One region of the Sporosarcina sp. YIM B06819 genome, then DNA from elsewhere that is predicted to be linked to it. Evidence: predicted binding sites of a transcription regulator. Region 1 holds the regulator's gene; each other region holds the start of a gene.
The links. Region 1 encodes Rex, which represses fermentation and respiration genes when NADH is low (regulators of the CRP and FNR family bind a similar motif). Its sites were predicted from a motif close to TTGTGAAATATTTCACAA; they were not measured.
Positions count from the first base shown of each region.

Region 1 (3,205 bases):
CATCCCCATCAGGCGAATCCATCCAGTCTGTTCGTTCTAACAACTTGCGGCGACTTTTTGCCATTTTTGAAGTCGATGCACGGGCAATATTTTTTTGGATAAAATCTTCGAGCTTGGCCTTCTCGGTCATGTCTTTTTCAAAAAGCTTTTGATCTCGCTCGTAGTTTTTCGCTTTTTCGTCAAGATACGCACTATAGTTCCCTGTGTACTTGGCTACTTTTCTTCTAGACACTTCGTAAACGATGGTGACGATTTCATCCAGAAAATAGCGGTCATGCGAAACAATCAGGATAGCTCCTTCATAGGAGACGAGATATTTTTCAAGCCAACCGAGTGTTTCGATATCCAAATGGTTTGTCGGCTCATCGAGGATGAGAAGATCGGGCTTGCTTAGTAACATTTTAGCGAGTGCTAACCTTGTTTTTTGTCCACCAGATAACAGGTTGACACTTTTTTCATAATCGTCGGGATAAAAACGCATGCCGTGAAGGACGGAGCGTGTGTCTGATTCATACTGATAGCCGCCGGAATCTTTAAACTCAATTTGTAGGGCGTCGTATTCCGACATTACACGTGCATAGTCGGTAGGAGTGTCGTATACCGCTGGATCAGCCATTTGTCCCTCAAGTGTCCGCAGCCGTCTTTCCATGATATGGAGCGGTTCAAAGACGGTCATCATCTCTTCCCAAACAGATAAAGCAGAATCAATGCCACTATGCTGTTCAAGATAACCGATTCTCACGTCTTTCGGGATGATTAAATCACCAGAATCCGCCGTCATTTCACCGGCAATGATTTTAAGTAGTGTCGATTTTCCAGCTCCGTTACGTCCAACGAGTGCAACGCGGTCGCGATGTTGCACTTCGAGCCGGACATTTTCTAATATATCGGTTCCTGAGAATGATTTTGTCAGTCCGTTCACTTGTAATACAATCATATTTGAGCACCTCTATTCTTCTTTAGTTTAATGGAATGGCGCGAAGCGTGCAACGGTTGGCTTTACAAGGTTCGGTATGTACTGTACGATAGAATCGGTTTAACTTGAATCTAGGGAAATCCAAATTCCCTACTGATTCGAAATTTGGATGTTCAGGGGGGTTACAATGATAGAAGAAACGCCGAAAATACCACAGGCGACATCAAAACGGTTGCCTCTTTATTATAGATTTCTTCAAAACTTCGCCAACCTGGGTAAGAAGCGTGTGTCTTCTAGTGAATTAAGTGAAGCGATGAAAATTGATGCGGCCACTATCCGTCGTGATTTTTCTCATTTTGGGGCACTTGGACGCAAAGGATATGGCTATGATGTGCATTATCTTGTCGAATTTTTCCGTCAAATCCTCGATCAAGATGAAGGAACAGATGTCGCACTAATTGGTGTGGGCAGTTTGGGGAACGCATTTTTAAAATATAACTTCCATAAAAATCATAATACCCGGATCGTCGTGGCATTTGATCCAAAAGCACCGGCAGATGGAAAAGTATTGAGCGGTATACCTATTTTTCATCCAGATACAATTAGTGAGAAAATTGTCGAACTGGGCATTGATCTTGTTATTTTGACGGTGCCCTCACGTGTGGCACAGGATGTAACGGATAAGTTGGTGGAGGCGGGCATTAAAGGGATTTTGAACTTCACGCCAGTCCGTCTTTCTGCACCTGATTCAGTGCGTGTCCATACAATAGATTTATCTGTTGAGTTGCAGACACTTATTTATTTCATGAAAAATGACGTTAAACATTCACAATTGTAATTGCTCGATAATAGTAATATTAGCGGTTTTCGTGTAAAATGGATAGCAGAATGAGGGATGATTGAATCCTTCTGCTACGAGGGAGGTGTCTGAGATGCCAGGTCCAATGAGTTTAATTATTATCGCCATTATTGCGTTGCTTGTTTTCGGTCCGAAGAAGTTGCCTGAGATTGGAAAGGCGTTCGGTTCTTCATTGCGTGAATTTAAAAACGCGACGAAAGGTCTCGTAGAAGATGACGATGTGAAGAAAGTGGAAGACAAGAAAGCAGAAATAGTGGAAGTTAAGAAAGAAGAAGTGAAGTAAGTTAGGGTGTTTGTCCAATGACAGAAAAAAACTTAACAATCATTGAACATATAGATGAGATTAGAAAACGGCTGATGGTAATCGTCGTTTTCTTTGTGATTGCAGTGGCGGGTAGCTTTTTCATCGCAAAGCCTATTATTCAATTCCTGCAATCCGATGGGATAGTGGAAGGTATTACGTTGAATGCGTTCAACGTGCTCGACCCGATTATGATTTACTTGAAAGTGATTATTTTTATAGCGGTGATTATCATTTCACCGGTTATTATGTATCAGCTATGGGCGTTCATTTCCCCGGGTTTGCATGAAACGGAGCGACGGGCTACATTGAATTATATCCCGTTCACATTCTTCTTATTTGTCGGTGGGATTGCATTTTCCTATTTTGTACTATTGCCTTATGTAATGAGGTTCATGATGAATTTATCGACAGATCTCGACATTGTTCAGACAATCGGTATTAATGAGTATTTCTCATTTTTGTTTCAATTACTCATTCCATTCGGCATCATTTTCCAATTACCGATTGTCTTGCTATTTTTAACAAGACTCGGTATTTTGGATCCGGCCACACTGGTGAAAATACGGAAATATGCATATTTCGTCTTGTTCGTCATTGCGGCGTTCATTACACCGCCGGATCTATTTTCGCATCTTTTCGTTACGGTTCCACTGTTTGCGTTGTATGAAATCAGTATTTTTATATCCCGATTTGGCTATCGGAAATATTTGAAGGCGGAGCAGCAGCGTGAGCTAGAAGAAGAGACAGCTGAGCGACAGCGGCAGTTAGAAGAAGTGCGTGCAGAGCAACAGCGCCAAATTGATGAAGTGATGAGGCAACAGAAGTAAACGTAAAAAGTCTTCCAAACCGAAAAAATTCGGTGGAAGACTTTTTTCATTAAAAAAAGAAGATAATCGCTTGTTTTAAACTTTCTAGCTCATCGATATACTTTTGAAGCTTGTCGAAGTTCAGCTGTGCGATGACGACGAAGCCATTCATAAGTAAATGGGCAATTATCGGTGTCAGAAGTCGCTTCGTTCGATAGTACAGATAAGAGAAGATCAGTCCGGGCGCCATGTACATCAACAGATGCTCAAATTCGTTGTGCATCGCTGCGAAAATCAAGGCACTGACGATAGCTGCAATC
Region 1 is NZ_JAWLIQ010000019.1:70,922-74,126, reverse strand. Features, by position in the region: gene R2B72_RS13590 (ABC-F family ATP-binding cassette domain-containing protein) at 1-937, opposite strand, end outside; gene R2B72_RS13585 (redox-sensing transcriptional repressor Rex) at 1,104-1,754, shown strand; gene tatA (twin-arginine translocase TatA/TatE family subunit) at 1,849-2,058, shown strand; gene tatC (twin-arginine translocase subunit TatC) at 2,076-2,906, shown strand; gene R2B72_RS13570 (type II CAAX endopeptidase family protein) at 2,956-3,205, opposite strand, start outside.

Region 2 (3,205 bases), on a different contig from region 1:
TGTTAGCGGTAGATGAACGATTAAAAGCACAGGGCTATCAAGCGGGGGATAGCTACCACTATGACGAGGCTATTGATAGGGCCATTGAAGCAACAAATAGTATGCAACACCAGATGCCTATGTACTCCGAGGTTTACAACTTTGAAAATAGTAAAAGAATGTCAGGTTATTCGCCTATCCTAAATGATAAAAATGAAATTATAGCATTCATGGGGGTGGATTATCATGGTGAAGTCGTAGCGAATCGTACATGGCCACGAGTATGGATTATTGTAAAGGTCGGTGCTGGTGTGTTCGTATTAGCTACTATACTAACATTATTTGTTGCAAATAGAATTGTGCGTCCGCTAGTGCAATTAAGAAATCAAGCTGAAACCTTTGCAAGTGGTGATTTAACGATTCCAATTGATACGTATATGAAAGATGAGATTGGACAACTGGCCAATAGTTTTGAAAAAATGCGTCAAAGTTTGTTGACTATTTTATTACAAGTAAAGAGTTCCTCTAAACAATTATCGGAGTCCTCTAAATTACTGGCAGATCATTCAGAGGGGCATACAAATACAACGGGTATGATTGCTAAATCGTCATTGGAACTGGCGGTTGAATCAGAGAAACAGGTAGAAGAAACGGTAGTCATATCAAAAGCAATTGACGATCTTGAAACTGGTATGGAAAAAGTGAAGGAAAATGCATTTGATGCGAAAGTACAATCAGAGAAATCCATTCAATTTGCAAGGCAAGGAAAAAATGATATGGCTGTGATGGCTAAACAAATGGGCGCCACGAGCAGAAGTATTGAAAATGCGTTGGCGAAGTTTGAAATGCTGACTGTGAAGTCGAAAACAACTGTGGACGTTATTTCAACAATCTTAACCATTTCTAAGCAAACAAATCTATTAGCGTTGAACGCGAATATTGAGGCGGCAAGAGCTGGGGAACAAGGAAAAAGTTTTGCGATTGTGGCAACAGAGGTGAGAGGGCTTGCAGATCAGTCAAAACAGGCAGCTGATAACATAAAAATCATTTTAGAAGAAATTCAGCTTTACATAAAGGAAGCATATTATGCCTTACGTGATGGCATCGAGCAATTTGATATTGGTAAAGATTTAGTACAGCAATCTGGGCATTCGTTTGAAACGATTTATGCAGCGATTGAGGAAGTATTTGAGAAATTAAATTCTACTTCAAAAGTTGTATTTAGTAGTACACAATTAGTCACTCAGATTCATGGAAGCATAGAAAACGTAACGAAAGGAACGGGGCATGTTGCGGCATTGTCCGAGGAATTATCTACCGCGAGCGAAGTACAAGCTACGATGATTTATCAGGAATTACAATCTGTGAGAAAATTATTTACACTTGCCGAACAGCTCCAATCCACTGTTCAACAATTTAAAATTGACTAGGAAAGTATATTTCTTGTTGTGCGAGAAATATACAGGGCACCCCAACAACTAAAGCAGTGATGCTGTGGAAATCACTACTTTCACATGAATAAAACAACTGGGAAATAATTTTAAATTAGTGATATACATCACAGAATAATTTTTACTACAACTTTATACTAATGACTATAAGATGAGTGGGGTTGAAGGTATTCTTTGTCTCATCTTATAGATTGACCACACAATTTGAAATTCTAGGAGGAGTAATTGATGAGTGAATACGCAGCAACAGTAAGGGTTCCAGAATATCCACCACATCTTAAGCATAAAACGATTTTTGAAACGTTCAATAGCTTAAAGCCATCTGAGGCGATGTTGATTGTCAATGACCATGACCCGATTCCTTTACGTTTTCAATTCGATTCCATGCATGAAGGAAAATATAAATGGGAATATATCGAACAAGGCCCTGATACATTCCAAGTGAAAATCGAAAAAATATAGAATGTCTGGAGTTGATTGCGATGGCAAAAGTTAACGTTATCGATGACAGGACACTCAAGATTGAACTGTCCTTGGAAGATGCAATTACGATGGTGCAACAAGCCGCTGGAGAAGTAGCCCGATTTGCGGGTGAAATCATTACCATTTTTGAGGAGATGCCGAAGTTTAACTATACACATTATTGCTTTTATGCATTTGATGATACAGCACAATTATTTGAAAATTTACTTGGGATTGACCCGAAGCAATATAAGACATTTTCCTTGGATGCGCCAGATGCATTCTTCTACTCTTTATATGGGGGAATGGCTAGTTTATATGAAGAAGCAAAAAAGTCTGTATCATAGGAAACTACTATTTTGTAGGAGATGATTCATTGTGAATCAGCAAATAACGAAAATCGTAGAACTAGATGTTCGTCCTCATTTAACAAAAAAGATTGAGCCTTTCCAGTTAATCATGGACACAGTGAAGGAATTAAACGTAGAGGACATTTTTGTACTCCATGCGACATTTAAGCCAACCCCTTTGTTAGGCGTTTTGAAGATGAAGGGCTTTGTCAATAAGGTAGAGCGTAAAGAAAAAGATCATTGGGTAGTATCTTTTGTCAATAAAAAGTATAAGCATCTCCTTGATATAGAAGACGAGTTAATTTCTTCAGCTAAGCCTTCTGATGGAGAAGTCCTGGTGAGTGAGCCTAAAACGATATCACTTGATAATCGGGGATTGGAGCCGCCGCAGCCAATGATGCGGACGTTAGCTGCTTTAGACCGCAGTCATCCGGGTGATCAGGTGAACATTCACAATGATAGAGTCCCCGTTTTTTTGATTGAAGAATTGAATCGATTGGGTTGTCCTTTTACTGTGGATGAACAGTCTGATGGCTCGGTAAAAGTAGCCATTCGTAAGGTGTAAGGGGGGAGGACAATGTTTCGTCTCCCATTTCTCTTTATTATTACGGGGATGATTAGTTTTTTGCTGTTTCACGGAGCCTCAATTTTTGCGCTATTCGATTGGCTTCAGCAGGATTTGCGGGGGCCAAGTGGCTGGTTTTATACCCATGTATTCGTCCTTGGGTGGGCTACGATGTTGGCGATGGGGGCTGTCTATCAACTTATTAATGTTATTTTGCAGTCAACCATTTACAGCAAACGGCTTGGTTACGCACACTATGCCTGTTTCACAGTAGGCCTTAGTGGCTTGTTATATGGTTTTGTAACAATGAAAACGATGTATATCGCTGCCTTTGCGACATTTGCTTTTATTGGAATACTTCTTTTTGCAGTTAATATTGGTGTTACGTTATGGCGTGC
Region 2 is NZ_JAWLIQ010000013.1:78,524-81,728, forward strand. Features, by position in the region: gene R2B72_RS10420 (methyl-accepting chemotaxis protein) at 1-1,409, shown strand, start outside; gene R2B72_RS10425 (DUF2249 domain-containing protein) at 1,659-1,892, shown strand; gene R2B72_RS10430 (hypothetical protein) at 1,913-2,239, shown strand; gene R2B72_RS10435 (DUF2249 domain-containing protein) at 2,271-2,807, shown strand; gene R2B72_RS10440 (hypothetical protein) at 2,820-3,205, shown strand, end outside.
Region 2: the regulator Rex is predicted to act here: its motif matches at 1,526-1,543, upstream of R2B72_RS10425 (DUF2249 domain-containing protein).

Region 3 (3,205 bases), on a different contig from region 1:
ACGGATTCGTTCGCTGTTCTGGACCGCCAACGAGGTAGACATGACGCAGGACGTTAAGCAATTCTCGTCACTAACGAAGCCAGAACAAGATGCATTTCTAAAAATTATTGGCTTGCTAGCAACGCTTGATGGTCCGCAAACAGATATTGCGGCGAAAATTGCCCAGTATACAACCGATCCTTCTGTGAAATCACTGATGGCAACCATTGCTGATCAGGAAAGCGAGCATAATCATTCGTACGCTTACGTTTTGTCCTCTGTGACAACGTTAGATAAGCAGATGGCGGCATTCGAAATGGGACGTACGGATGAAGTACTGATGCGTCGTAACGAAAGAATTGTCGATGTTTATAATGAATTTGCCGAGAATCCGACAATTGAGTCAGCATTGAAAGCGATGGTCTATACGACATTGCTGGAAGGTCTATTCTTTTATAGCGGCTTCGCATTTTTCTACAACCTAGCACGCAACCAAAAAATGGTTGGTACATCGACAATGATTTCTTATATAAATCGCGATGAGCTCCAGCACGGAAAAGCAATTAGCGACGTTTTCCGTGCAGCACTTGCAGAAAATCCAGAACTGAATACCGATGTATTTACTGAATGGATTTACGACCAATTCAAGCACTCTGTTGAGCAAGAAGTTGCATGGAGTCGTTATGTGTTAGCTGATATAGATGGTATTGACCTGACTGAAATGGAAGGCTACGTGAAATATCGTGCCAATAAAATGCTGCGTATGCTAGGACTTAGTGAAATCTATCCAGAATTCACCGATAATCCGATGAAATGGATTCGTGCTTACGTCGACAGCTTTGATGATACGAAAACAGACTTCTTTGAGCAGACTTCAAGGCAGTATGTGAAAACTAGTGATTTGAATGGTTTTGATGATCTATAATCTTAAAGAGCTGTCCCAAAAGTTAGTTTGCACTAACTTTCGGGACAGCTCTATTTTTATATATCGCGGGAAGTTCACTTTCCATTCCCGGACAAACGCCATTGGAAACTTATCGATCAATTGCCGGAGGATATCGATCAATTGGGAGAACTTATCGATCATTTCCGCACGGTTATCGATCAATTGGGCAGAGTTATTGTCATTTCGGGATCTTAGACTCATCGTTTGGACACGATCAAAAATTTTTTCACCTCTTTTAAATTGTGAAAAATTTATGACAGTAGTTGGAATGTGATATACATCACATTTTTCGATATAGCTATCGACTATGCTGTAAGTAGAAAAACATTCACACAGTTAGTTCGTCATGCAAACCGTCATTATTGATAACTAGGGCAATCCCTAGTAGGAACAATGACAGTATGTACGTATGCTTAACAGTGAGAATGGTTCTCGCTAAATTGATTAGGGGAGGAAAACAAATATGAGTCAACTTACACTTGAAACACAAGTTTGTGATATCGTCACGGCAATTCCTCAAAGCGCCGATTTATTTAGAAGTCTGCGTATCGATTTTTGCTGCGGTGGGAAAATTCCGCTGAAAGATGCCGCGGAAGAACGTAATCTTAGTCCGGAAGAAGTTTTGCAGAGTGTCCAAAAAATAGAAGAGAAACGAGAGCAAGTTGCCAGCACGCACCCGACTACATTCGGTAACAGAACGCTCGTCTCTTATATTCAAGAAAAGTATCATGCGGGCCTACGAGAAGAGCTACCACAGCTAGCGCCTTATATAACGCGAGTCGTTAAAGTCCATGGAGAAAAACATCCCCATCTAATCCGTATTCAAGAAATCTATAAGGAATTACGTGCAGAGCTTTTAGAGCACACAGCTGACGAAGATAAAAATGTATTTCCAGTCATTCTTGAATTTTTGGATAACCCAACGCCTGAACTAAAAGAACAAGTAAAACCGCATGTCATGGAATTGGAAGCAGAGCACGAACACGCAGGTGAATTATTGTTTGAAATTCGTGATCTAACCAACAACTACACACCACCAGAAGAAGCTTGCGGTACTTACCGTGTTGTTTACGCGCGCCTTGCACAGCTCGAAAAAGATACATTTGAACATGTCCATCTTGAAAATAATGTTTTATTTGACCGAGTGCGTGCAGCAATCTAATGAATTGACAAAAAACCACCACTTGGTGGTTTTTTTGTCGAATGAGGGAACTCGCTATGCGATATAGGATATTCCCTAATAGGAAGTGGGTAGAATACTCTTTAGAATTTAGGGTATATGAATGGACATAGTGATGAAATCCCTCATTGGTTCATTATTCTGAAAAGGAGTGAGTTTTCTCGATGAAGAAAAAAAGTGTACTGGAAAGTGGACTACGATACTTCAAGCCTGTTGAACGTTACTCAGGGAATTGGTCCATTTTAGAAGAAAAAAGCCGTGATTGGGAAAATATGTACCGTCAACGTTGGTCACATGACAAAGTAGTTCGAACAACACATGGTGTAAACTGTACGGGGTCATGTAGTTGGAAGGTTTTTGTTAAAAACGGCATTATCACTTGGGAAAATCAGCAGATTGATTACCCTTCATGTGGACCTGATATGCCTGAATTTGAGCCGCGTGGTTGCCCTCGTGGTGCTTCATTTTCTTGGTATGAATACAGCCCACTTCGCGTGAAATACCCTTATATACGTGGGAAATTGTGGCGCATGTGGAGTCAATCGCTTTCAGAACATAATGATCCCGTGAAAGCATGGGCGAGTATTGTGGAAGATCCTGAAAAAGCGAATGAATACAAAAAGGCTCGCGGAAAAGGCGGACACGTCCGTGTCAATTGGCGAGATGCGACGATGCTTATTTCAGCGCAGCTCATTTATACAATTCAAAAATATGGCCCAGACCGTATCGCAGGATTTACACCCATTCCGGCGATGTCGATGGTTAGTTATGCCTCAGGTGCTCGCTTTATCTCACTTCTTGGGGGAGAAATGCTTAGTTTCTATGACTGGTACGCGGATTTACCGCCAGCTTCTCCACAAATTTGGGGTGAGCAGACAGACGTTCCTGAATCGAGTGACTGGTTTAATGCGGGCTACATTATTATGTGGGGATCGAACGTTCCATTAACACGAACGCCAGATGCTCACTTCATGACAGAAGTACGCTACAAAGGAACAAAAGTAGTCTCCGTCGCACCGGATTACGCGGAAAGTGTTACACATGCGGATGATTGGATTGCCGCGAATCCTGGTACGGATGCAGCCGTTGCACAAGCAATG
Region 3 is NZ_JAWLIQ010000005.1:151,233-154,437, forward strand. Features, by position in the region: gene R2B72_RS03505 (ribonucleotide-diphosphate reductase subunit beta) at 1-904, shown strand, start outside; gene ric (iron-sulfur cluster repair di-iron protein) at 1,389-2,087, shown strand; gene R2B72_RS03515 (nitrate reductase subunit alpha) at 2,270-3,205, shown strand, end outside.
Region 3: the regulator Rex is predicted to act here: its motif matches at 1,194-1,211, upstream of ric (iron-sulfur cluster repair di-iron protein).

Region 4 (3,205 bases), on a different contig from region 1:
GTGATTTCAACCGTACAAAAGTACTTGTTCCAGACTCTGCACACGGAACAAACCCGGCATCAGCAACAGTTGCGGGCTTTGAGACGGTTACAGTGAAGTCGAATGAACACGGACTTGTTGACCTTGAAGACTTGAAACGTGTTGTTGGATCGGATACGGCAGCATTGATGCTGACAAATCCAAACACACTTGGACTTTTTGAGGAAGAAATTCTTGAAATGGCTGAAATCGTTCACGCTGTCGGCGGGAAATTGTACTATGACGGTGCTAACTTGAATGCGGTTATGTCCAAAGCGCGCCCTGGCGACATGGGCTTTGACGCGGTTCACTTGAACTTGCACAAAACATTCACAGGTCCTCACGGTGGTGGTGGTCCAGGTTCTGGTCCAGTTGGTGTCAAAGCTGACTTGGCTCCATTCTTGCCAAAACCAGTGCTTGTGAAAAAAGACGATGTCTATACATTTGAATACAATGTGCCACAATCGATTGGCCGCGTGAAGCCATTCTATGGTAACTTCGGTATTTATCTACGTGCGTACACATATATTCGTACTATGGGGCCAGATGGCTTGAAAGCTGTTACGGAATATGCAGTATTGAATGCGAACTATATGATGCGCCGACTCGAGCCTTACTTCGACCTGCCATATAATCGTCATTGTAAGCATGAATTTGTTCTTTCGGGTCGTCGCCAGAAGAAATTGGGCGTTCGTACGCTTGATATGGCGAAACGTCTGCTAGACTTTGGCTATCATCCGCCAACAATCTACTTCCCACTTAACGTTGAGGAAGGCATGATGATTGAGCCGACAGAAACAGAGTCGAAAGAAACACTTGATGCATTTTGTGATGCACTCATTCACATTGCAAAAGAAGTCGAGGAAAACCCTGAAATCGTTCAAAACGCGCCACATACGACGGTCATTAATCGTTTGGATGAAACGAAGGCGGCACGTCAACCTGTATTGCGTTATACAAAATAATAAATTACTTGAAAAAGCACAGCCTTGCGCTGTGCTTTTTTTGTGACGAAACGTACACAACTCATGTATGTTATTGTGATGAAAATCACATTGGATGTACTGAGTTCGTACTATGCTAAACATGTAGTTTCATTCAACGCAATATGACTAGGGGGGGCGTTTTAGATGATACCAGTCAATGAAGAAGTCAATTATGAAGTTAATCCGTTTATTGTAATATGGGAAGTGACGCGGGCTTGTGCGTTGAAATGCTTGCATTGTAGAGCAGAAGCGCAATATAAGGCGGATCCACGTCAATTATCATTTGATGAAGGAAAAAAACTAATTGATGACATTGCAGCCATGGATAATCCGCTGTTTGTTTTTACAGGTGGAGATCCATTGATGCGGCCAGATTTATTTGACCTCGCTAAGTATGCCATAGAGGAGAAGGGGTTCCCGGTTTCGATGACACCGAGTGCGACGCCAAAGGTAACGAAGGAAGCGATTCAGAAAGCAAAAGATGTTGGGTTATCGAGGTGGGCATTCAGTTTAGATGGCTCCAGCGCAGAAATTCATGATCATTTCCGCGGTACGAAAGGATCCTATGATAGGACGATGAAAGGCATTGAGTATTTAAAGGAATTAAATATCCCGATTCAAGTAAATACGACAATTTCAAAGTACAATCTTCATGATTTAGAAGCGATTGCTGAAAAAGTGAAAGAAATGGGGACAGTGCTGTGGAGTACATTCTTCTTGGTACCAACAGGACGCGGCATGGAGAAGGATATGATTAGCCCAGAGGAACATGAAGAAGTGATGAAATGGTTATATCAAATTCAACAAAAAATGCCTTATGGTGTGAAAACGACGGAAGCGCCTCATTATAGACGCGTGTTTCATCAGGAAAAACTGCGCTTAGGTGAAAGTGGAGTATCGAAGCGGTCGGATATATTGGGACGTGCACCGAAGTTTGTCAATGATGGAGACGGTTTTGTCTTTATCAGTCATACAGGCGATGTCTATCCAAGTGGTTTTTTACCAGTTGTTTGTGGCAATGTGCGTGAACAATCGTTGGCGGATATTTATCGGCATTCACCAGTTATGAAGCAATTGCGGGATAAGTCTTTGTTAAAAGGTAAGTGTGGCGTTTGTGAGTTTAAGCATATGTGTGGCGGTTCACGTGCGAGAGCTTACGCGATGACAGGAGATTACTTGGCAAGCGATCCTTCTTGTTCGTATATTCCTGAAGCGTTGCGCTAAACAATGCATCATTCTGAAAGGAGGAAATCCAATGAGGAAAATCATCATTGTTGGCGGTGGCATAACAGGGTTAAGTGCAGCGTTCTATGCAAAAAAATGGTTTGACGAACGACAAATTCCCGTTGAACTGACGCTCATAGAAAAAAGTGATACGTTGGGCGGTAAAATACGGACGTTGCATCGAGAGGGTTTTATCATTGAAAGAGGTCCGGAGTCTTTTTTAGCACGCAAAATGCCTATTATGACATTGGTCAAGGAATTAGGTCTTGAAGATGAATTGACGGCAACGAATCCGCAAGCAAGAACAAATTATATTGTACATAAAGGGAAGTTGCATAACATGCCACCTGGACTGATGCTAGGTATTCCGACAAAATTGACGCCGTTTATGAAAACGAAGCTTATATCACCAGCAGGAAAAATTCGGGCGGCAATGGATTTATGGTTACCTAAAAAGAAAGGAATGGAAGACGAATCATTGGGGAATTTCATCCAACGTCGTTTAGGGAAAGAAGTGTTGGATCATATTACTGAACCGTTGCTAGGGGGCATTTATGCGGGAGATACACATTCGTTAAGCTTACAGGCGACGTTTCCGCATTTTTCGGCAATGGAGAAAACGCACCGTAGTTTGATTGTAGGGATGCTGGCAAACAAGCAACAACCGGCTCCTGGCGTGGCAGGGGTGCCTGAAATTGTGCAAAAAAGTATGTTTTTAACATTTCGTAAAGGAATGATAACGCTAGTTGAACGATTGCAAGAACAATTACAGTCGGTTCAGCTACTCACCGGGCAAGGTGTACAAGAGATCCGACGTGATGGACAGGACTATGAGGTGTGCTTGGATAACGGACAACAGCTGCAAGCGGATGGACTTATAATGGCTTTGCCTACTCATCAAACGGCAAAATTATTAGCGAATCGTTCGTCGTTACACTGGTTGGAGAAAATCAACTATGTGTCTGTTGCGAATATTG
Region 4 is NZ_JAWLIQ010000006.1:33,354-36,558, reverse strand. Features, by position in the region: gene gcvPB (aminomethyl-transferring glycine dehydrogenase subunit GcvPB) at 1-983, shown strand, start outside; gene R2B72_RS04125 (TIGR04053 family radical SAM/SPASM domain-containing protein) at 1,149-2,228, shown strand; gene hemY (protoporphyrinogen oxidase) at 2,260-3,205, shown strand, end outside.
Region 4: the regulator Rex is predicted to act here: its motif matches at 1,057-1,074, upstream of R2B72_RS04125 (TIGR04053 family radical SAM/SPASM domain-containing protein).